Regions from separate parts of the Gordonia sp. GONU genome, predicted to be linked through region 3. Evidence: riboswitches for the same ligand, from Rfam matches in the RefSeq annotation. Region 3 holds a riboswitch; each other region holds the start of a gene.
The links. Region 3 has a riboswitch for S-adenosylmethionine ahead of NWF34_RS02735 (aminotransferase class V-fold PLP-dependent enzyme). Riboswitches for the same ligand answer to the same signal wherever they lie in the genome.

Region 1 (8,091 bases), on a different contig from region 3:
CCTTGATCCGCGTGTGGCGCCCGGGGACTTGTCGTGCGCCGTTGAGCTTGTTGGCGAGCACGGTCGCGAGGATGTCGTTGACGAGGGTCGACTTACCCGAGCCGGACACCCCGGTCACCGCCGTCATCACCCCGAGCGGGAACGACACCTCGATCCCGCGCAGGTTGTGCTCACGGGCGCCGACGACGGTCAGCTGACGCTTGCGGTCGATCGGCCGGCGGATCTCCGGGATCGGCAACGAATCCCGGCCCGACAGATATGCACCGGTCAGCGATTTGCGGTTCTTCAGCAGATCCTTGTAGCTGCCGCTGTGCACGACGTGTCCGCCGTGTTCACCGGCGCGCGGGCCGATGTCGACGATCCAGTCGGCCGCGCGGATGGTGTCCTCGTCGTGTTCGACGACGATCAGCGTGTTGCCGAGGTCGCGGAGGCGGGTGAGGGTCTCGATCAGCCGGCGGTTGTCACGCTGGTGGAGACCGATCGACGGCTCGTCGAGGACGTACAGGACGCCGGCGAGACCGGACCCGATCTGCGTCGCGAGACGGATGCGCTGTGCCTCGCCGCCGGACAGCGACCCGGCCGCACGCGACAGCGACAGATATTCCAGGCCGACGTCGAGCAGGAAGCGGATGCGGGCCTGTACTTCCTTGAGAACGCGGCTGGCGATCGCGGCCTGACGCTCGTCGAGATGGAGGTTGTCGAGGAAGTCGGCGCATTCGGCGACCGACAGCGCACAGACCTCGGCGATCGACTTCGGGCCGTACTCGGGGTGGTTCAGGGTGACGGCGAGGATCTCGGGACGCAGACGCGCACCCTGGCAGGCGGGGCACGGCACGTCGCGCATGTACCCCTCGTAGCGTTCCTTCATCTGCTCGGACTCGGTCTGGTCCATCCGCCGGGCGAGGAACGACATGACACCTTCGAACTCGGTGTAATACGAGCGGGTGCGTCCGTAGCGGTTGCGGAACTTCACGTGCACCTGGTGGTCGCTGCCGTTGAGCAGCGCGCGACGCGCCTTCACCGGCAGCTTCTTCCACGGTGTGTCGACGTCGAAGCCCATCTGGTCGGCGAGACCCGACATCAGGCGCAGGAAGTAGTCGGCGTTGTGGCCCGTCGACCACGGTGCGACCGCACCCTCGGACAGGGTCAACTCGGGGTCGGGCACGACGAGCTCCTCGTCGACCTCCTTGCGGATGCCGAGGCCGTCACACTCCGGGCACGCACCGTAAGGCGAGTTGAACGAGAACGACCGCGGCTCGAGGTCGTCGATGGCGATCGGGTGGGCGTTGGGGCACGCCATCTTCTCGGAGAACCGGCGCTCGCGATTCGGGTCGTCTTCCTCGAGATCGACGAAGTCGAGCACGATGATGCCGTCCGCGAGACGCAGACCGGTCTCCACCGAATCGGTGAGACGCTGCTTGGCGCTTGCCTTCACGACGAGGCGGTCGACGACGACCTCGATGTCGTGCTTCTCCTGCTTCTTCAGTTTCGGCGGATCGGTGAGCTGGTGCACGACGCCGTCGATACGGGCGCGGGAGAAGCCCTGCGTCTGGAGTTCGGCGAAGAGGTCGACGAACTCGCCCTTACGGGTGCGGACCACCGGTGCGAGGACCTGGAAGCGGGTGCCTTCGTCCATGGCGAGCACCTGGTCGACGATCTGCTGGGGGGTCTGCTTGGCGATCGCCTCGCCACAGATCGGACAGTGCGCCTTACCCGCGCGGGCATAGAGCAGCCGGAGGTAGTCGTAGACCTCGGTGATGGTGCCGACCGTCGAACGGGGGTTGCGGTTGGTCGACTTCTGATCGATCGAGACCGCAGGCGACAGTCCCTCGATGAAGTCGACGTCGGGCTTGTCCATCTGGCCGAGGAACTGCCGGGCGTAGGCCGAGAGGGACTCGACGTAACGACGCTGACCTTCGGCGAAGATCGTGTCGAAGGCGAGGGACGACTTACCCGATCCCGACAGCCCGGTGAACACGATGAGGCTGTCCCTGGGCAGGTCGACATCGATGCCCCGAAGATTGTGTTCGCGGGCACCTCGGACGATCAGACGATCAACCACTGCAGTCCTAACGTTTCTTCTCGAGTCAGAGTCTTCTCAAACTCACCGGGGCGCACGGGTGGCGCATGGGCACCGTAACGACAGGCACCGACAAAACTGTTCCGGAAGCGTCGGCCCGGATGGGATTCGTGGTCCGAGAGCCGGACGATCGGTCTCGCCATCCGCGCCATACACCATCGGACCGATAGTCCACGATACCCGCGCGCAGGGATGGTCCGACCGTCGCGAGCGTCACACATCGGCCGCGCGGTGTCATAGCCTTGCCGCATGACCTCAGCGACACCGATCAGCGATTCCTACACCGGCGATCTCTCCGGGTCGAAGACCCCGCAGCGCCGCACCCTCGGCTCGGCCACCATCGTCAAACTGTCCGTCGGTCCGATGGACAACAACGTCTACGTGGTGACCTCGAAGGCCACCGGCGACCAGCTGATCATCGACGCCGCGAACGACGCGGACACGATCATCGCCACACTCGACGCCATCGGCGGGAAGCCGGCCCTGATCTTCACGACCCATCAGCACCACGATCACGTGCAGGCACTGGCCGCAGTGGCCCAGCACACCGGAGTGCCCACCGCCGCCGGCCGGTTCGACGCCCCCGAACTCCCGGTCACCCCGGATCGTCTCGTCGACGACGGGGACGTGATCGAGATCGGCGACCTCCGCTTCGAGGCGATCCACCTCGTCGGCCACACCCCGGGCTCGATCGCGCTCGCCCTGACCGACACGGGGTCGGACGGCGACACGGTCCATCTGTTCACCGGCGACTGCCTGTTCCCCGGCGGCATCGGCAAGACCTGGAAGCCCGAGGACTTCGACACCCTCATCGAGGACGTCTCCACCAAGCTGTTCGACCGCTTCGGCGACTCGACCGTCGTCTACCCGGGACACGGGAAGGACACCACCCTGGGCGCCGAACGCGCCTCGGTGCCGGAGTGGCGCGAACGGGGCTGGTGAGACGTTTTCGCAACGGACCTAAAGAAAGGGGACTACATGGGGCCCCAACCCGACGGCGATCTGCCACCCTACGACCTGAGCTCGGACATCGACGGGGTGCGATACGCCGTCGTCGACCCCGATGATGCGGACATGTCCGGATGGTCCCTCGAGATGAAGAACATCTGGCGGGGAGATCCGGATGCCCCGACGTTTCTCTCGTCGTTCACGCAAGAGCCCTGGTTTCAGGCGAGCGAGGGGCGATGGAACGCCCTCGGTCGCGGCACCCTGAAGACGGCGTGGTGTGCGGTTGCAGAAAGGGGTGAACGGATCATTGCTTGGATCGGACCAGACGGCACTCGTCACGAGACCGAGACCGAGACATAGCGGTCGCCGCGCGCCAGGTGTTGAGGAACTGATGCGGCATTACGGAGTCACGTAGGGCCACTGCGTTATGTCAGGTGCGGCGGTGGCGCCCGGTAGTAAGAAGCGGCTGGCAGCGGCGCGACGCTACACAACCGAGGCTGCACCGTAAAGAGGTCGCGACCTCGGTTGAACGCTTTACAATCGGCGCGTGAGAAAGAAGCCCGAGAAACCCGTCATCACCGAGGAGATGATCGACGCCGAGATCGCGCGCCAGGAGGCGAACGCCCAGGGCGGTGTGGTCGACATGGAGGGCTCCAAACCGAGGAACCTCACCGCGAGTAGTCTCGTCTCGATCCTGGCCGCTGCCGGCGCTGTGATTCTGCTGATCGTGTGTATCCCGTTGATGACATCGACGATGAGAGGACCCGGCGCGAACTGCGGGACGATCTTCGCTTCGTCTCATACCTGGACGTACTCGTCGAGCTACGATCCCGATTCGTCGTATTATCGCGTGACGCCGTCCGATGTTCGCGAAAAGACCGAGGCGAACGTCGAAGACTGGTTAGCGGACTTGGATCGTGGCGCTGCTGCGTACAGATTCTGCGAGACACAGCATTCGGATCGGCGGATTCTGTTGATCTCGCTGGGATCGGTGGCTGTTGTGCTGTTGGTGGTTTCTGGTGTCGTGTGGCGGATTAGCCGACGCCCTCAACCAAACTCGTAAAACGAGACCTCTCTACGAATCTCCCGCCAACCTAACGCGGTGTCCTCAAGCGCTGTTATAGTGCACTGTCACTCCCCGCGTACCGAGAGCGACGTCGGCAACAGCAGCGTGGGATTCCGGATCACCGTGCGAGACATCTTCGTCCTCGGACTCGTCGTCACCACCGCGCACTCCAACCCAGGCTCCCAAGCGCAGAACCCCGGCGCTCGTCGCCCGAACCAAGCAACACGGCGAGGTAAACTGACGGCCCTTCACAAGTTGCCGATCAAGAGCTCCGGCTGGACGACACGCCAACCCCGCGTTCATGGGTGGCCCGGATGACGAAGCGGCCCGCACCGACCGGTGCTGGGCAAGAGCGCCTCCCCGTGCGGAGCCTCCGAACAAGGACTCCTTGCCTCAGCACCCCCGGTCACGACGTCGTGCACTCGGCCGACGCATTGCCGGGAGGCACTGCGGACTGCCTCCGGCGCGCTACCTGAGAGATATGACGATGGTCTCCCGCTGCAACGCTCTCGGCTACACGCTTCGTACCAGCGGGCACCTTTCAAATTATTGCCCTAAGACATTGGGTCCGCGGCACGCTACCGCCGCCGGAACGTTCGAAGAAGCACATCATGGAGCGGCTCTTCACCGGTTTGGTGATCGCTGCCACGGCCACGACGCTGGGGGTTAGTGTCGCCGACGCCAACCCGACTGCGGAGCCTCGCGACGGCGGCCCCTGTTACGCGCATGAGTTCGGCAGAGACTCACCCGACGGCGAACTCTACTGTTCCGGATTGACCAACAGCTGGCAGAACCGTTCCGATCGCGCCAGGGTGGTACACATCGGTGACCCTTGTTCGAAATTGGGCCTGCGAGGCCCAGGACGTCTCCACCAAGCTGTTCGACCGCTTCCCCTATCGACCGTCGTCTACCCGGGACACGGCAACGCTCGGCGCCGAACGCGCCTCGGCGCCGGAGGGGCGCGAGCGCCGCTGGTGACAACCCGGGCGACCCTAGAGACGACTAGGGTGATTCGCGCCAGAACTCGAGCATCGGTTCTCGGCCCAACTCCTCGCCGCCCTGCGTGATCGTCAGCGACTCGATGTCGATCACGTATCGGACGTCTCCGTTCGTGACGATGTACCCGCGTTCGGTTAGCAGCGGGTCGTCAATTTCGATAAGCCCCATATCACTGAGCCGCACACCCTTGTAATAGAGACGGCCACCGTCTGACCGGCAGACGATGACAAGCGATTCCGGTGTCCGACCGAGAAGTACGGCCCGGTCGGTGTTGTCGCAGGTTCCTCCGGTGACCCCTTCGAATCCTCGGACACTGGTCCCCGGGATGGTCGGTTCCGACTCCTCAGTCGACGGGGCGCGGTTGTCCGGCATTGTGTTGGTAGGCGCCGCCGTCCGATGCGCCGGCGACGCAGCGGTGGATTCTCGGTCCGGGCCCGAGGAACGAGCCTCATTCGCCACTTGGACACCGACGTCGGCGAGCGCGACACAGAACATCAGGACGGGCACTGCCGCCGCCCCGAGAATCCACGGTGCGAGCTTCGGACGGCGAACCGGCGCACGTGCGTCACCCTTCGATGCCAGGACCACCCGGGTCTCGCCGAGTCTGCTCTGCAGCCCCTCGCTCGTGGGATGTTGATCGGGGTTTCCGTGCAATTCGACAGCCAGCGCCGCCAGCACGATCAGGTAGACCGGGAGCAGGAGGAACAGTCCGTGAACCCAGTTCCGTCGAAACGCTTCCGACAGTGACGGCAGGCCACCAGGACCAACCACGCGCAGCCCGAGCAGCCACTTGCCTGCGGTGCGTCCTGTGTAGGCCTCGGACAGGGCGAAGTAGAACATCGGTGCCACCACGATGATTACCGCAGCCCCGATGTACCAGGTGAGTCGGGCTGCGGTGCTCTCCAGCAACGTCGAAGCGACGATCTCGGTGACAACAATGACCACCACGAATCCGAGGCCCAACAGCACCCAGTCCGACCCGAACGCCGCTGCCCTGGACCCGAGCGAGGACGCCGTGCCGGGTGCGCGCGGTTTCTGCCTCAGGACGGGCGCGGGTCGCCCTTGTCTCGGGCGGTTGAACTCTGCGGCGCGTCGCGTGGGTGCTACCACGGGAACCTCAGGCGCGGCTCTCGTTTTGATGATGTCGATAACCAGGGCGGCAGCAGCCAGGCCGATCAGGACCAGGCTGAGAGCACACGAGAGGACCAGTCCGCTGCCGGCCGAGAAGTCCCCGTCATACCAGCCCGGGTCGTCATCAAACACCGCCGTCCTCGGGTTGAGGATCTGAGAAACCGAGACCACAAAACCGACAAGCGCAAGAACCGCCACTCCGATCGCGCTCCCGAGGCGGAAACGGGTGCGCAGATATCCGAGGCCGACGGCAGCGATCAGGAAACCGACAATGAGCGCCCACACTCCGGCACGTCCGGTGGCCTCTTCGAGCGCGTCCGCTGCGTTCCCCTCGACAAACTCGGCGGTCTGAGGGTCGACATCTTTCACCGCCACAGTCGCCTCACCGAGTCCGTTCAAGGATGCGGTCGCAACGAGGCGCGTTCCATCGTCAAAGAACGAGGCGCTGACGTGTCCCCATTCCATGCTGACCGAAACGGCGAGAGCGATCCCACCCACCGCGATCGCCGTACCCAACAACCACCTAGGCGTCCCCACCAAGACTGGATCGGTCTCTGAAGACGGAGCGGGCTGTTGTTCCCATCCGGAAGCAGTCCAATGATGATCACCCAACGTTTGCTCCCTTCATGTGCCATGTGCGATGTGCAGCGGCATCGAGTCGGTCAGCGACCCGGGATCATCTGTCACTACCCGTCGCCTCGACGAGAGAAACGCGGTACGCGCACGGCGCTCAGCGGCTGGTGACATTCCGGTTGACCCACCCCCGTTCCGTAAACCCGACCCTTCGGAGGGGGTGGGTTTACGGAACTGGGGTGGGTGTGCGTCAGGTTTGAGCCTCGCCCCCTCCGGATACCTGGTTCTCGAAGCGCTCTGTCAAACGTGACCCCGGGATCCCGATGTTCCCGACCGGATCACGAAGAGTCGATTCACCTGCATGGATCCGGAGGGCGGGTAGCGTTGATCAGGCACAAACGCGCTGTACCCAGACGGATCTCGAACCGCACTCGATCGAAGAAGGTTGTGACCGATGATTCTCCGCCGTATCGCCCGCCCGCTCCTCGCGTCTGCGTTCGTCGCCAGTGGCGTCGACGCCATCCGGAGCCCGAAACCGATCGCGCAGTCCGCGGCGCCGCTCGTCGACAAGGCACGCACCGCCCTCCCGCCGGAAGTCGCGGACAAGGTCCCGGAGAACACCGAGACCCTCGTGCAGATCAACGCCGCGGCGCAGATCGGTGGCGGCATCCTGCTGGCGACCGGCAAGTTCCCGCGTCTCGCCTCGGTGGTGCTGGTCGGCACGCTGATCCCGACGACAGCCGCCGGCACGGACTTCTGGAACGAGGCCGATCCGGTCCGCAAGGAAGCTCAGCGCAACGCATTCATCAAGAACGTCGGCCTGCTCGGTGGCGTGCTGCTGGCGGCGGTGGACACCGAGGGCAAGCCGTCGCTCGCGTGGCGCGGCCGGCAGAAGGCCACCGCGGTGGCTGCTGCGCTGCCCATCGGCGCGTCCGCCGGATCGTCGGCCTGGGAGACCTTCGTCGAGCGCACCCACGAAGGGGCTGAGGTCGTCGGCGAGCGGTCCGCGGAGGCAGGCGAACTCCTGAGCAAGGGCGCACACCTCGTCTCCGAACGTTCGGTGGACGCCGCAGCGAAGTTCCGCGAGCATGCACCGGAGATCGCCGAAGTGGCGCAGAAGCGCTCCGCAGAGTTCGCGGGTAAGGCCGCCGATACTGCCGCTGAGGTCGCCGAACGTATCCGGGATCGCGCACCAGTGCTCGCCGATGCCGCGGTGGGACGTTCGTCAGACCTGGCTGAGACCGCCCGCAAACGCGGGCCGGAGCTGGCAAAGCAGGCCAAGAAGGCCCAGAAG
Region 2 (8,091 bases), on a different contig from region 3:
CGGTGAGCGCCGCACCCTTGGGCAGGTACAGACTGGCCGCGGTCACCGGTCCGAGATCGGTGTCGAGGTCGACCTCGAGATAGCGACCGAGTTCGTCGAACTCGGCGCTCCCGAAACCGATCCGGACGGCGTCCGGCGCCCGACGGGTGAGAACGCCGACACCGGCATGCCCCTTGACCGCCGACTCACTCATCGTGAGATGCCAGCCCGCCTGAAGCGCGGGAGCCAGGGCGTCCCGGGCGAGGTCCTCGCTCGCGCGTACCTCCTGCAACAGCACGACGTCGAGCGACGAGTCCTCCAACCAGGGCAGGAAGCCGCGGTTGGTCTCGGAACGATGTTTGACCGCCGCGCGGATTCCGTTGACGTTGACCGTGGAAATGGAGAGTGGCACGAGGCCACATAGTACGGATTCGGTCCGACAGGCCCGAGCCGCGCCGCACACCTCCCGAGACGGGTCTCCGGGTCTCCGGGTCTCCGGGTCTCCGATTGAGACGAAATAGAGGTAAGGCAACCCTTGTGCTCACGGGGGAGAATATGTAAGCATTACCTAATCCAGGCACTACGTTAGGTCCGAAGATGTTCGTTTGCATATGCCGCGCCGTCACCGTCGACGAAGTACATGAGCACTGCGATGCCGGTGCCTACACCGTCGACGACATCAGTGATCGGTGTGGCGCGGGCGAGGGCTGCGGAACCTGCCTGGAGAAGCTCGACAGCATCCTGAGCGAAAGGCTGGCAACGGCGACGAACGCCGCATGATCTGACATTCGACAACTCCTAAACAACCTCGCGCGACAACGCGCGCGGGGCGTTTTGTCGTGTTAACTTCGTCACGAGACGATCGGCTAACGGGAGGCTGTCAACATGCGTGGCGACGACGAGGTCATTGCACTACTCAACGAACAGCTCACAAGTGAGTTGACCGCGATCAACCAGTACTTCCTCCACTCGAAGATGCAGGCGAGCTGGGGTCTGACCGAGGTCGCTGCGAAGACCCGCGCGGAGTCCATCGAGGAGATGACCCATGCGGAGCTCCTCACCGATCGCATCCTCTTCCTCGACGCACTGCCCAACTACCAGCGACTGCTGCCGCTCCGAATCGGGCAGTCCATCCGGGAACAGTTCGAGTCGGACATGGCCGTCGAGGTCGAGGTCGTCGAGCGACTCCGCCCGGGCATCGCCATGTGCCGCGAGAAGGGCGACATCACGAGCGCGAACCTCCTCGAGAAGATCCTCGCCGACGAGGAGGAGCACATCGACTACCTCGAGACGCAACTCGAGCTGATCAACAAGCTCGGCGAACCGCTCTACCTGTCGAAGACCATCGCGACGCCCCCGACCAACGGCTGACCGGGCGCCGACCACTCAGACCGCGGCGGGTCGCCGTCGAACTGTCGTGATCGCGACGACCGCGACGGCGATTCCGCCGACGGCGAGCACCGCGCCGATCGCCGACGGCGACAGGAACCCCCACCCGGCCGAGACCACCACGCCGCCGAGGAACGCACCCGCGGCGTTGGCGACGTTGAGCGCCGAATGATTGAGGGCGGCGGCCAGCGTCTGCGCGTCGGCAGCGACGTCCATCAGCCGCGTCTGGAGAGCCGGCAGCATCGTCGATCCGGTCAGCGCCACGAAGTAGGTGAGAATCAGTGCCGCCCAGGCATTCTCGGCGAGCACCGCGAAGGCGGCGAGAGTCACCGCGCTGGTGAACAGGCCGGCCAGGATGGCGACGGACACACTCCGATCGGCCGCGTAGCCGCCGACGAAGTTCCCGGTCACCATGCCCAGTCCGTACAGCATCAGGGCAAAGGGCACGACGGAGACCGACAGTCCCGTCACCGACGTCAGGGCCGAGTTGAGATAGGTGTAGAACGCGAACATCCCGCCGAACCCGACGACGCCGATCACCAGGGTGAACCACACCTGCGTTCGTCTGAGTGCCCCGAGTTCGGTCAGCGGGTCGGTGATCGTCATGCCGGACAGGGTCGGCAACACACGGACCAGCGCCACGACGGTCGCGATGCCGATGACGACGACGATCGCGAATGCGGTGCGCCACCCGAACGTCTCCCCCAGCCAGGCCGCCGCGGGCACGCCCACGACGTTCGCCACCGAGAGACCGAGCATCACCTGCCCGACCGCCTTGGCCCGATTCCGCGGACCGGCGAGGTGAGCGGCGACCAGCGCCGCGACGCCGAAGTACGCACCATGCGGAAGACCGGCGACGAACCGCGCCACGAGTAGAAGTCCGTACGACGGCGCGAGCACGGTCGCGAGGTTGCCGATCGTGAACGCCACCATCAACGCGATCAGGAGCACCCGCCGCGACATGCGCGCCGTGAGCGCCGCGATCAGCGGAGCACCCACGACGACGCCGAGCGCGTAGGCGGAGATGACGTGGCCGGCGGTCGGCTCGGAGACGCCGAGGGAACCGGCGATGTTCGGGAGCAGACCCATCGCGACGAACTCTGTGGTCCCGATACCGAAACCGCCCAGCGCGAGCGCCAGGATCGTCAACCGGCGGGCACGACTCGAGATCGTCGACGAGGGACGCTCCCGCACCTTCGACGATGCGTCGTCGAGCACGTTCGGAACGAGGTCGTCCGGCGCACCGGTGGTCGTCGTGGGAGCGTCAGGCACGCCTCATGCCAACCGGCCCATGGAGACCACAATTCCCCCGGACCCGGTGAGTTGCTTCACAGGGGCCGACGACCCCGGCCCGTCTGCCCGATCGCTGGGTGATCGTTTTCGCGGAGGCTGCCGGGACTACTCGGAGCCCGAGTCCCCGCTCGACGAACTGTCCGATCCGCCATCGCTGTTGCCGGCACCGCTGCTCGAATCCGACCCGCCGCTGCCGGAACTGCCCGAGTCCGAGCCGTCCGGGTTCGAGGTCCCGGAGTCGGCGCTGCCGGAGCCGCCGTCGGGATCGGAGCCCGGGGTCCCGGCGTCCGACGACGGAGCGTCGGAGGAATCGGTCTCCGACCGCGTCACGCCCGGATCACCGCCACTGGTGGACGGGTCGGTGCCGTCGCCACCGCCGGCCGGGCTGTTGTCGGGTTCGGCGGCCGACGCAGGCGCCGAGGTGTCCGTATCCGCCGAAGAGTCGACTCCGGACGGACTACTCGCCACCTCGGTGGCGGCCGGGATGCCGGAACCGCCGTCGGTCGCCGGGACCTCCGGTCCGCTGATCTCGGGATCGTCGTCGACGGCGGCGAAGGTTCGGGCGAGAGTCACCGGCACCTCGGAGTCGTCGTCGGCGCGCACGGTGAAGGTGTTCGGCTGCGACGTGACGGTCGGTCCGACGATCGCGCCCGCCCAGTACCGCACGGCGTTCACCGGCAGCAGCACGATGCTGCGAACGCTGGCGGCCAGCGCGGTCACACCGCGCATGAGTCGCGCCGGGGACAGGCTGACGATGCCCTGCAGGATGTCCTCGAAGACGAAGAGGTCGGGAAGGTAGGCGCCGTAACCGAGCTGCGGCAGCGGCGGGAGGACACCCTGAACCAGGCGGACGACGGGCTGCAGGTTCGCCAGGGTGATCCCGAGCGGGAGGCCGACCGTCGGACGGCCGGACAGGAAGTCGCCGATCTCGCCGGTGTAACCGAGGTCGGATGCCCAGCCCTGGACCAGCTCGGCGAATGCGGACTTGGCCCCGACCATGCAGACCGTCCCCGCGTCGTTGCATGAGACCGGTCGCGTCGCCCACTGGGACGCGGGGTCCCGGTACATCGCGTACGGGTAGAGGAAGTGCTTGACCTGGTAACCGAGGAGCCCGTCGATCGCACCGATCGGGTCGTAGATGGGATCGGGCAGGTCACAGATGGGGTCGCCCTCGATACAGACCGACACCACCCGACCCTCGAGCTCACCGAAACCGGCGTCGGTCCCGGTCGTCCCGCGCGGACCGGACATCGTCAGACCCGGGATCACGCCGATCAGGGACAGTTCGATGCCGCGTCCGGTCTTGTCGCCGGCCTGCCGCGGGTCGGAGTACAACTCGCCGCTGATCCCGTCCGGGTCGATGACGACGGTGATCGGATTGCCGTCCTCGTCGAGGAGTGGGTCGCCGTTCTCGTCGGTCGCCACGACCTCGACCGGACCCGAGCCGATGTCGGCCAGGACATCACCCGCGACCCGGGCGCCCTGCGAGTACCCGGCGACGACGACCGGCTTACCCGAACACCGGGTCTGGTAGCCGGCGATCGCCGATCTGGTCGCCGCGTTTCCCTGCGCCACGCTCGAGTCGTACCCCGTGGCGCCCAGCGGCCAGAGCGTCGTCGGATAGTCGGCGTAGATGATCGTGTATCCGTTGTCGCCCGCATACTCGGAGTCCGGGTCCGGATTCCCGTCCGGCCCGAGCCCTCGGTACCGCTGCGTGACCCCGACCAGGTGTTGCCCCTCCGGGTCGTTGGTGCCGGCGGCGATCACGACCGCGCCCGCTCCGCAGGAATCGGATGCCTCCGCGAGGGCGTCACCGGGAAGACACAGGGCGACGGCCACCGCGAGACCGGTTGCAGAGGCGACGAGGACGGAGATCCGTCGAGAGCGGAGGTGCGCAAGCGCAGCCATCAGGTGTTCTCCTCGGTGAACCCGGACCATGCCAGTGCGGAAGCCCGCCGGGGTTGCCCGAACCCTAAGGCGACGACGAAGAACCTGACATGATGCTGAGAAGCGCTAACGACGCTGTACTGGGGATTCACCGTGCCGTTTGACCGATTTCAACCGGTCGGACCACACGCTCAGTACACGGTTCGGAGGCAGTGTGAGGGGTTCGATTCGGCGTGACCGGGAGGGTTCTCAGTCACTCACATCCGTGTTATATCCTTGTCGCCAGGTCATGAGTATCAGCGCCAAGCCCCGGCTTGCTGATCGGCAACCCTCCAACCGCGGTGGGGTGCTCCGGGTGATGACCGGGTTGTGGGATCGCAGAAGCGAAGCCCCGGCAAGCGCGGGTCCGAAGGTCGGACCCCAACAGGGTCGAATTGGCCCTGCCGACCGTAGAAAGTGATCAATCGTCATGTCTGATGCCAACGAGGGCACGAATCCAGCCGACAACTGGAGCTTCGAAACCAAGCAGATCCACGCCGGCCAGACCGCCGACGCGGCCACGAATGCCCGGGCTCTGCCGATCTACCAGACCACCTCCTACGTCTTCAACGACACGCAGCACGCGGCGAACCTCTTCGGTCTCGCGGAGCCGGGCAACATCTACACCCGCATCATGAACCCGACCCAGGACGCGGTCGAGCAGCGCATCGCCGCCCTCGAGGGCGGCGTCGCCGCTCTGCTCGTGGCCTCCGGGCAGGCTGCGGAGACCTACTCGATCCTCAACATCGTCGAGACCGGCGGTCACGTGGTGTCCAGCCCGCGCCTGTACGGCGGCACCTACAACCTGTTCCACTACACCCTGCCGAAGCTCGGCGTCGAGGTGAGCTTCGTCGAGGATCCCGAGGATCCGGCGTCGTGGCAGGCCGCCGTCCGCGAGAACACCCGCGCGTTCTTCGGTGAGTCGATCTCCAACCCCAACAACGAGATCCTCGACATCAAGGGTGTCTCCGAGGTCGCACACCGCAACGGCGTGCCGCTGATCATCGACAACACCGTCGCCACCCCGTACCTGATCAACCCGCTGGCCCACGGCGCCGACGTCGTCGTCCACTCGGCCACCAAGTACATCGGCGGACACGGCACCGCGATCGGCGGCGTGATCGTCGACGGCGGCACCTTCGACTGGCGTGTGCAGCGCGACGGTAAGGACCTGTTCCCCGGCTTCACCACCCCGGACCCCAGCTACCACGGTGCGGTCTTCGCCGACCTCGGTGCGCCGGCCTACGCACTCAAGGCCCGCGTCCAGTGGCTGCGCGACACCGGTGCCGCCATCGCCCCGTTCAACGCCTTCCTGCTCGCTCAGGGCCTCGAGACCCTGAGCCTGCGCATCGAGCGTCACGTCGCCAACGCGCAGAAGGTCGCGAAGTTCCTCGAGGGTCATGCGCAGGTCGAGTCCGTCGCCTACGCCGGCCTCGAGTCCTCGCCCTGGTACCAGCGCGGCCAGGAACTCGCCCCCAAGGGACAGGGTGCGATCATCTCCTTCGAGATCGCCGGCGGTGTGGACGCGGGCAAGAAGTTCGTGGACGCGCTGACCCTGCACAGCCACGTGGCCAACATCGGCGACGTCCGCTCGCTGGTCATCCATCCGGCCTCGACCACCCACAGCCAGCTGACCCCCGAGGAGCAGCTCGCCGCGGGTGTCACCCCGGGACTTGTTCGCCTGGCCGTGGGCATCGAGGGAATCGACGACATCCTGGCGGACCTCGAACAGGGCTTCGCAGCCGCCAAGTGAGACAGGTGAGGCAATTTTGTCGGTGAGTATCGACCTGAACGCGCAAGCGTCTGATCAGCCCGACTGGGAATCGGTCCCGGACGGGAAGCTCGTCGGCATGAGCATCGGCTCGCTGCCTCTCGACAGCGGCGAACGGATCGACAACGTCACCCTGGCGTTCCAGCGCTGGGGGACGTTGTCGCCGTCCCGCGACAACGTGATCCTCACCCTGCACGCGCTCACCGGCGACTCCCACGTCACCGGTCCCGCCGACAACGAGCACGAGACGCCCGGCTGGTGGGACGGCCTCATCGGTCCGGGCATGGCCATCGACACCGACGAATGGTGCGTCATCTCGGCCAACGTCCTCGGCGGCTGCAAGGGATCGACGGGTCCCGGGTCACTCGCCTCCGACGGTCGGCCGTGGGGTTCGCGATTCCCACAGATCACCGTCCTCGACCAGGTCCGCGCCGAGGTCGCTCTCCTCGACCGTCTCGGAATCCGCAGCGTCGGAGCAGTTCTCGGCGGATCGATGGGCGGAGCCCGTGCACTCGAGTGGGCGATCGAATACCCCGAGCGCGTCCGCAGCGCACTGGTGCTGGCCGTCGGCGCCCGTGCCACCGCCGACCAGATCGGCATCCAGACCACCCAGATCGCCGCCATCAAGTCCGACCCGGCCTGGAACGGCGGGAACTATCACGGCACCGGACAGGTACCGCTGACCGGGATGGGCATCGCCCGTCAGATCGCGCACCTGTCGTACCGCAGTGAGCCCGAGCTCGACGAGCGCTTCGCCAACGAGCCGCAGGGCGACGAGCAGCCGCTGCTCGGCGGCCGGTACGCCGTGCAGAGCTACCTCGAGCACCAGGCGTCGAAACTCATGCAGCGCTTCGACCCGAGCAGCTACGTCGTGCTCACCGAGGTCCTGAACCACCACGACGTCGGCCGCAACCGCGGCGGCATCAAGAAGGCGCTCAACGAGTGCACGGTCCCCGTCATCGTCGGCGGGATCGACTCGGATCGTTTGTATCCCTTGCGGTTACAGGCCGAGCTCGCCGAAGAGCTGGGCAACTGCGTCGGCGGTCTGCAGGTCGTGCGATCCGACACCGGGCACGACGGCTTTCTCACCGAATTCGACGCCATCAGCGACCTGCTCAAGCGCACGGTCGAACTGGCCCGCCGCGACGCCTGAGCCGGTCCCCGTTCTTCGGCGCTCAGCGCGGGACGGGTACCGGGCTGCTCGACGACGGAGCGGCAGGTGCTTCCGCCCGCGGCGTGGCCGAGTGAGCGGGCGGAGGAGGAGTCGGCGCCGGACTCGACGGCAGTAGCTCCTTCGGCAACAGATCCGGTGGGATGCGCGGCGTCGTGCCCGGAGCGAACGGCAGCGTCGGCCACGGATACGGCGACAATGTACGCGTGCTCGTACCGGTCGACGGCGGGGTCGGCGCCAACTCTGTGGTGGCCCAGCCCGGAGCGTCCCGGTCCGGTGTCGGAACCGGTTGCTGGGGCACGGTCGGCTGCTCGAAGGTCTGCTCGACGGGCTGCTCGACGGGCTGGTCGGGGACGCGCGTCACCGGAGCCGACGTCGTGGGGACCGGATCGGATCGCTGCTCGCTCGTCGTTGCGACCGCCGGGACACTGTCGACCGACGGCGACGGCTCGGTGACCTGTCGTTCGGCGAACGAGGAGCTGACCGCGTACACGGTGATCAGTGCCGCGGCGATGATCGCTCCCGCGACCGCGAGCGGCATGGCCGAGAGCCACTCACGCTG
Region 3 (8,091 bases):
GTCAACGAACTGACCCCGGTGAGTGTTCCGGTCTTCGCGCGCACCCATCCGGCACCCGGAGTGGTGGCGATCGGGAAACGGTCGGTGAGGGTGCCGGCGCCGGCGGCGATCGGCAGTCCGTCGAGCATTGGTCGCAGCGCCGGCCGCGAGGGTCCGCTGGCCGCTGTCATCACCGCGTCGAGCAGCGCGGGGGTGGTGCGGTTGGCGTAAGAGATGCCCGACGCGTCGGCCAGCGTGGTGCCCTTCCACTGGTCGGGGAACGTGGTGGAGAGGACCTGCTCGACGGCGTCGACTCCGGCGGCCAGGGTCGCCGGTCCACCGCGATGCACCGCGAGTTCGATCGACAGCGTCTCGGCCAGCACGTTGTCGCTGTGGCGGAGCATGTCGTTGACCCGCGTCACCAGGGGCGCGGACTCGACCTTCGCGATGACGCGGTCGCCGGCGGGTGCGGGTGCGGTTGCCTCGGTCACCGGTGCGTCCACACCCAGCGCCGCGGCCAACGCCTCCCCGGCCATGATTCCGGGCGTCGCCGAGCGGGGTGAGTACTCGTCGAGCGGCTCGAGTCGGGCGCCGTCGACCATCAGCGACTCGATCGGGGCGATGTCGCCGCCCTGGATGTCTCGACGGTCCCACGTGCGGTCCATCGTCGGACCCGAGAAGGCGCTGAGATCAACCGCGACCGAGGTGACCGGAATCCCGGCCTGTTTGATCTGGTCGGCGAGGTCGGCGATGCGGCCGGGCTCGCTGTAGAAGGTGTCCGCGCGGGCCGGCTGCGCCGACAACGTGGGGTCGCCGGCACCCCTGAGGATCACCTGTCCGTCGGACCCGGCGACGACGGTGGTGGTCACCCGCGCGTCGTGCGGCATGGCCTCCAGGAAGGCGGCGGCCGAGAGCACCTTGTCGTTCGACGCGGGGATACGCGGACGGTCGGGATTGCGCGACCACAGGATCTCGCCGGTCAGCGAGTCGGAGATCATGCCGCTCAGGACGCCGAGCGCCGGATTCTGCAGTGCAGGTGCGATGGCTCGGGACACCCCGGCCGGCGTCGGCGACGGGGCGGAGGCGACGACCGGGTCGATCCGCGGGTCGACGGAGATCGCGGCGGGCTGCGGCGGGATTCCCGGCGGCAGCTCGGCCTCCTTGTCGAGCCGGAGTGCAACGACCACTGCCGCGGTCGACGCCAGCGCGAGGATCACGACTGCGGCGATCGTCCACCAGAGGAGTTTGCGACTGCGGGGTCTGCCATCGCGACCTGCGGGTCTGGTGGATGCGCCCACGAAGCCTCCGGATCTCTCGAACTGCACACCGACGGTGACGACGCCACTGGTCGGCGCACCACCCGGCCGAAATGTCGGATGTAAGCGACCCGGACATCCGCCGCACCCGCGAACTGCGGGGGTACGAAGTCCGAGGTCGTCGGACTAACAGTATCGTTGTTGCGACGCGCGGCCATCTGGGCCGCCCGGCGAGCACACCCCCGATCCGCAACTGCCAGGAGGAACAGTGGAATTCGATGTGACCATCGAGATCCCCAAAGGTGGCCGTAACAAGTACGAGGTCGACCACGAGACGGGCAAGGTCTACCTCGACCGCTACCTGTACACCTCGATGGGCTACCCGGCCGACTACGGGTACATCGACGGCACCCTCGGCGAGGACGGCGACCCGCTCGACGCGATGGTCCTGCTGCCCGAGTCGGTGTTCCCCGGCATCATCGTGCGCGCCCGCATCGTCGGCATGTACACGATGACCGACGAGGCCGGCGGCGACGACAAGCTGCTGTGCGTGCCCGCCGGTGACGTGCGCTGGGACCACATCAAGGACATCTCCGACGTGTCGGAGTACGAGCTGGGCCCGATCTCGCACTTCTTCGAGCACTACAAGGACCTCGAGCCCGGCAAGGAGGTCCAGCCGGGCGGTTGGGTCGGCCGGGAGGCCGCCGAGAAGGTCGCCCAGGAGGCCATCGCCCGTCTCGCGGAACAGCCCCACGAGGCCAACGAGCCCTCGCGAGGCTGACGCCACCTCACGAGTCGTACACCGACCGCCGACGACACATGCTGTCGTCGGCGGTCGTTGCGTTTCGCTCCGGCGTCGTCAGGCGACGCGGTGACGAACGTCGGCGAAGACCGGCAGCACCTGCTCGCGGATTCGACGGTCGGTGGCCGAACCGTCGATCGGGACCAGGATCACGGCGTCGGCGACCTCGGCGACGTAGATGTCGCGTAGCAGCGTGATCAGACCGTGGGTGGTGCCGACGTAGCGGATGGTCTCCGAGTCGTCGGTGGAGGTACCGGCGTGCTCGACGGCGGCGCGAGCCGACGCCGCGTGCGGCGCGATGGCCACCTCGACCTCGAGGGCGACCGCGAAGTTCGCCTGGTCGTGGGTGCCCGCCCGCAGCAGCGCGCGTGCACGCTGGGCGTCCCGCAGCGTCTCACGACGCACGACGATCGGGAAGGTCAGTGCCACCGCATCTCCCGCGCCCGCGACCTGGAAGCCCGGACGTCCGATGGTGACGGCGGTGGGCGGTGTGGAGAATTCGATGGTCATGCCGGGTACCCCTCGTCGAGTTCGGGTCGGGTGGTGGTCGTGGTGACGCGGCGCGAAGCGAGTGCGTCGAGCAGGCGGTCGATGTCGTCGGAGGTGGTGCCCGCTCCGAAGCTCGCACGGACGGCACCCTCGGGATGACCGAGCCGCTTGAGCAGCGGGTGAGCACAGAACTTGCCGTCGCGCACGCCGATTCCGTGCTCGTCGCTCAGGTACTCCGCCACGGCCCGCGGCGCGACGCCGTCGACGGTGAACCCTGCGATGCCGACGCGGTCGGTGGAGTCGGTGAAGATCTGCAGCGGTCGCACACCGTCGATGCGCGCCAGTCTGGTGTCGAGCCGTTCGCAGAGCCGGAGTTCGTGGAAGCCGATGGCCTCGGGTCCCAGCTCGGCCAGCGCGGTGCACGCCTCGGCGATCGACACCGCACCGAGCACGTTCGGCGAACCGGCTTCGTGACGAGCAGCGCCGGTGTGCCAGGTGGCGCCGGCGGTGTTGCCGCCGCGAGGGAGGTCGACGTCGGCGGTCGCGCACCCGCCGGCGAGGTAGGGGTCGGCAGCGTCGAACCAGTCGGAACGGCCGATGAGGACCCCGGCACCGAACGGCGCATACGCCTTGTGGCCGGAGAAGGCCAGGTAGTCGATGCCGTGACTGACGACCGAGAGGGGACGGTGCGCGACGAGCTGCGCCGCGTCGACCAGGATGCGCGCGCCACGGCGGTGGGCGATGGAGGCCAGCCGGCCGATCGGGAGGACCTCACCGGTGACGTTCGACGCGGCGGTCACCGCGAGCAGCGAGGCCGGCTGCGAGGCGAGTTCGGCGTCGATCGCCACGAGGGTGTCCTCGATCGTGTCGCAGGCGGTGACCACGCGGGCCCGGTTGCGGCCGTTCTTCGGTGCGCACCACGGCAGCAGGTTGGCGTGGTGCTCGATGTCGAGGACCACGACGTCGCCGGGAGTGATGTGGGCGGCGAGATTGATCGCGTCGGTGGTGTTGCGGGTGAACACGACCGTGTCGTCGACGCGGCCGCGGACGAACTCGCGGACGGTCTCACGCGCGGCCTCGTATCGGCGGGTGGTGATCTGCGACAGGTGGCCCGCACCGCGGTGCACGCTCGCGTACTCGCCGAGGGCTCCGGCGACCTGCGCGGCGACCGACGCCAGCGCCGGCGCGCTCGCTGCGTAGTCGAGATTGGCGTAACCGACGCTGCGCCCGGCGACGGGGACCTGTGCATCCGAGCCGACGACCGGTGCGAGCGCGGGGATGAACGGCCCGCGGTCGGCGAACACCGGTACATCGCGGACAGGACGGGCGGGTGTGACGGGTGCCGACAGCACAGCAGTCATGACGAGAACTCCTCGAGAATCCACACTTGCCGCGTTCGGGATCGAACGCAGCCAGGTCGTCACCCGGAGCACCCCACCGTGGAGGAGGGTTGCCGACCAGCGAGCCGGGGCTTGTCACTGGCACTCATGACCTGCGACAAGGTTCGCGGATCCCGCCCGAGGGTGTCAATTTAGGATCACCGTGATTCGAAGTTAGGACAGGCTTACCTGTACCCTGGCTGTTGTGTCATCGAGTGAGGTCTTCGTGCTGTCGCGCCCCCACGGCACCGTGCGGGGCGAAGGGGTGGTCCGGTCGTTCACCGACGTCGACGAGGCGTCCGCCGCGCTGCGGGCGGGTGAGGTCGGGTCGTTGACCGGGGCGATCCCGTTCGATGTCCGCGACCCCGCGGCGCTGGTGGCTCCCGCGCGGCTCCGCACCGGCGAGGCACCCCTGTCCGGGAGAGCGCCGCTGTCGCGCCGAGCGGTGTCGACCGTGAGCCACCCGGACAGGGATGAGCACCGCGAACGCATCGCGCATGCGGTCAAGCGCATCGTCGCCGGCGACGTCGGGAAGGTCGTGCTCGCACGCAGCGTCGACCTGGTGCTCGACGAGCGGATCCGGCCGGTGGAGTTGCTCGACGCACTCGCCGGCGGCAACGCGGGGCACAACGCCTTCGGCGTCGACCTCGGCGCCGCGACGGGTTCGGGTTCGTGGCTGCTCGGCGCCAGTCCCGAAGCGCTGCTGCGCAAGTCGGGTTCGACCGTGACCTGCCATCCCTACGCGGGTTCGGCACCACGGTCCGCCGACCCGGCCGTCGACCGGGCAACCGCCGACGAGTTGGCCGCGTCGACAAAGGATCTCGCCGAGCACGCGTTCGTCGTCGACCATCTGCGCGAACGCCTGGGGCACCTCTGCGACGAGGTCGACGCACCGTCGACACCACAGCTCGAGTCGACCGGCGAGATGTGGCATCTGGCCACCCCGATCCGCGCGACGCTGCGCGATCCGGCGGTCACCGCACTCGACCTCGCACTACTCCTCGGACCCACACCCGCAGTGTGCGGAACCCCGAGTGACGTTGCCGCGCAGATCATCCGCGAGGTCGAGGGCGATCGTGGCTTCTACGCGGGCACGGTCGGCTGGTGCGACGCCGCCGGCGACGGCGAATGGATGGTCGCCATCCGGTGCGCCGAGCTCGCGGCCGACGGCCGGAGTCTGCGCACATGGGCCGGCGGCGGCATCGTCGAACACTCCGACCCGCAGGCGGAACTCGACGAGACGCAGTTCAAACTACGGACCGTGTTCAACGCGCTCGGTATCCCCCTCGCGGACATCGTGAACTGACCCTCCGGTGAGCACGTCCTCCCGCAATCTCGCCTCCGACCATGAACGTCGGCGCTAAAGTCGATGAGCGTCGGGGCGAAGGGGCAGGGAGGCGTAGCGGGTGCCTGCGGAGCGGTCGACAACCCAGACGAGCATTCTGCCGATCATCTTCGCGCTGTCCCTGGCCTTCACGATCACGGCCATCGATCCACTGGTGCTGAGCCTGAATCTGCCGCAGGTGAGCCGGGAACTCGACGTCCCACCCACTGGTGTCGGATTGCTGGGTGGAATGTCGACGCTGGTCATGGCCGCGTCCGTCCTCGGCGCGGGAAATCTCGGCGACTCGATCGGACTCCGACGACTCCTGATGTCGGGTCTGGCCGTGGTCGCCGTCGCCGATGTGCTCGCCATGCTCTCGCCCGGGTATGGCTTTCTCCTGGCGATGCGCGTCGCGGCTGGCCTGGGCATGGCGGCGCTGCTCGGGGTATCGCTGGCCCTCCTCAAGACGTCGGTGACCGAAGAGCAGCGACCGAAGGCCATCGGCATCTTCGTCGCCATCGAGATGGTTCTCTGCGGGGTGCTCCCCGCTCTGACGGGCTGGGCCGTGACGGGTCTCGGCTGGCGGCTCGTGTTCCTGGTCGCACCACTGCTTGCCGTGGTCTCGATGCTGCTCACGGCAAGGTTCGTCCCGGAGTCGCCTCGTCAGGAGCGTGCGAAGCTGGACGTGATCGGCATCGTCCTGATCGGGATGGCACTCCTGACCCTCGTCATCGGACTCGCGGCCGCGCAGAACGGTATGCTCCGGCCCCAGACCTGGCTGCCGCTGCTCGTCAGTGTGCTCGGCGCGGTGCTCTTCGTCCGCCACGAACGCCGCACCCCCGAACCGGCACTGGATCTGTCACTGTTCGGCAACCGGACGTTCACGGTCGCGCTCGCAGCGACCTTCACACTCAACTTCCTGATCGCGGGACTCAGCATCGTCCTGGGGCAGTACGGCAGCAAGGTGCTCGCGCTGTCACCGCGGACGGTCGGACTGTTGTTCCTTCCCGGCTCACTGCTGATCGCCGGCGCGCTGATCATGTCCGGGAGTCTGATGGAGAAGTTCTCGCCGAGACCGGTGATGGTCGCCGGTCTCGCGACCATGGCGGCCGCCGGGCTGCTCATGGCCGGCACGGTCAGCCCGACCATGGCGTTGTGGCTGCTCGTGATGGCCGTATGGCTGTACAACCTCGGGTCGATGGTGAGTTCCACATCCGTGTCGGAGACGGTGCTCTCGCATGCGCCGAGTGGGCAGTCCGGAACAGTGGCCTCGGTGCAGACGGCCTTCGGGATGACGGGCTACGCGTTCGGGCCCACCGTGTACCTGCTCCTCCTGAATGCGTTCTTCAATCGTGAATGGCTCGCCGACACCGAACAACGGGGTCTGACGGTGACACAGGGACAAGAGGCCGTGGACGCCGCGCGCAGCGCGGTGGCGCGGAGTCCGGGTGGCGTCGGATACGACCCGAACCTGCTGCAGCAGGTGGGCGGCCTCGACCTCGGAGCGGACTTCTCCGACGCCGTGCGACTCACCATGCTGACCGTCAGTGTCCTGCCCATCGCGGTTGCGCTCGCCGTACTCAGGTTCCGTCATGAGCGCCCGGCTCGGGCGGCCGACGGCCGCCGCGACGCCTGACCGGCAGGAGAGCCAACGTGCGAGGGCTCAGCCGAGCGCCCGATCCAGGTCGGCGAGCAGGTCGTCGATGCCCTCGAGCCCGACCGACAGGCGAACCACCGAGTCGCTGAGACCGATCGCGGCACGTCCCTCGGGCCCCATCGCGCGGTGCGTGGTGGTGGCCGGATGGGTGATCAGCGACTTGGAGTCGCCGAGGTTGTTGGAGATGTCCACGACCCGCAGCGCGTTGAGGACCTCGAAGGCGCGCTTCTTGCCGTCGATGCCGTCGTGGTCGTTGAGCTCGAAGGTCACCACGGTGCCGCCGCCGGTCATCTGACTCTTGGCCAGCTCATACTGCGGATGCGACTGCAGGAACGGATATTTCACCCAGCGGACCCGTGGGTCGGCTTCCAGGAACTCGGCGATCCGCAGTGCCGAGGCCACCGAGGCGTCGACCCGCAGGCGCATCGTTTCGAGGCCTTTGACCAGCGTCCACGCGTTGAACGGGCTCAACGCCGGACCGGTGTGGCGCATCAGCTGCTGCACCGGACCGTCGATGTAGTCCTTGGTGCCGAGGACGGCACCACCCATCACGCGACCCTGACCGTCGATGTGCTTGGTGCCCGAGTAGACGATGACGTCGGCGCCGAGATCGAGACCGCGCTGCAGCAGCGGGGTGGCGAAGACGTTGTCCAGCACCACCTTCGCGCCCGCAGCGTGCGCGAGCTCGGACACCTTGACGACGTCGACGAGCATCTGCATCGGATTGGACGGGGTCTCGAAGAAGACGGCGTCGGTCGGCTTCGACAGTGCGCGTTCCCACTGTTCGAGGTCTTCACCGTCGACGAACTCGGTCTCCACGCCCCAGCGCGGCAGGATCTCGTTGCACACGACGAAGCAGGAGCCGAACAGGCTGCGGGCCGCCACGAGCCGGTCGCCCGCCTTGAGCAGGGCGCCGAGGGCCACGAACACCGCGGCCATTCCGCTGGCGGTCGCGAAGCAGGCTTCGGCACCTTCGAGCTGACGCAGGCGCTCCTGGAACATGTGGACGGTCGGGTTGCCGTACCGGGAGTAGACGAACCGCTGGTCCTCGCCGGTGAAGGCACGCTCGGCAGCCTCGGCGGAGTCGTAGACGTATCCGCTGGTCAGGTACAGCGCCTCGGCGGTCTCGTGGAACCCGGATCGCGCGAGGCCGCCGCGCACGGCGATGGTGTCGGGCGAAAGACCTTCCGGCAGTTCACGACTCA

Region 1: linked by a shared signal. The riboswitch ahead of NWF34_RS21430 (MBL fold metallo-hydrolase) and the one ahead of NWF34_RS02735 (aminotransferase class V-fold PLP-dependent enzyme) in region 3 are both predicted to bind S-adenosylmethionine.
Region 2: linked by a shared signal. The riboswitch ahead of NWF34_RS14130 (bifunctional o-acetylhomoserine/o-acetylserine sulfhydrylase) and the one ahead of NWF34_RS02735 (aminotransferase class V-fold PLP-dependent enzyme) in region 3 are both predicted to bind S-adenosylmethionine.

Annotation. Positions count from the first base shown of each region.
Region 1 is NZ_JANRHB010000035.1:13,365-21,455, reverse strand. Features, by position in the region: gene uvrA (excinuclease ABC subunit UvrA) at 1-2,062, opposite strand, end outside; gene NWF34_RS21445 (MBL fold metallo-hydrolase) at 2,330-3,022, shown strand; gene NWF34_RS21440 (hypothetical protein) at 3,059-3,388, shown strand; gene NWF34_RS21435 (hypothetical protein) at 3,576-4,091, shown strand; SAM riboswitch class IV at 4,341-4,453, shown strand; partial or broken gene NWF34_RS21430 (MBL fold metallo-hydrolase) at 4,953-5,072, shown strand; gene NWF34_RS21425 (RDD family protein) at 5,097-6,599, opposite strand; gene NWF34_RS21420 (DoxX family protein) at 7,252-8,091, shown strand, end outside.
Region 2 is NZ_JANRHB010000013.1:109,954-118,044, forward strand. Features, by position in the region: gene NWF34_RS14105 (exodeoxyribonuclease III) at 1-391, opposite strand, end outside; gene NWF34_RS14110 (bacterioferritin-associated ferredoxin) at 577-759, shown strand; gene bfr (bacterioferritin) at 865-1,350, shown strand; gene NWF34_RS14120 (MFS transporter) at 1,366-2,640, opposite strand; gene NWF34_RS14125 (PE-PPE domain-containing protein) at 2,767-4,569, opposite strand; SAM riboswitch class IV at 4,834-4,955, shown strand; gene NWF34_RS14130 (bifunctional o-acetylhomoserine/o-acetylserine sulfhydrylase) at 5,018-6,340, shown strand; gene NWF34_RS14135 (homoserine O-acetyltransferase) at 6,357-7,511, shown strand; gene NWF34_RS14140 (hypothetical protein) at 7,534-8,091, opposite strand, start outside.
Region 3 is NZ_JANRHB010000002.1:164,213-172,303, forward strand. Features, by position in the region: gene dacB (D-alanyl-D-alanine carboxypeptidase/D-alanyl-D-alanine-endopeptidase) at 1-1,196, opposite strand, end outside; gene NWF34_RS02725 (inorganic diphosphatase) at 1,504-2,016, shown strand; gene NWF34_RS02730 (hypothetical protein) at 2,095-2,547, opposite strand; gene NWF34_RS02735 (aminotransferase class V-fold PLP-dependent enzyme) at 2,544-3,887, opposite strand; SAM riboswitch class IV at 3,905-4,019, opposite strand; gene NWF34_RS02740 (isochorismate synthase MenF) at 4,132-5,211, shown strand; gene NWF34_RS02745 (MFS transporter) at 5,312-6,865, shown strand; gene NWF34_RS02750 (O-succinylhomoserine sulfhydrylase) at 6,893-8,091, opposite strand, start outside.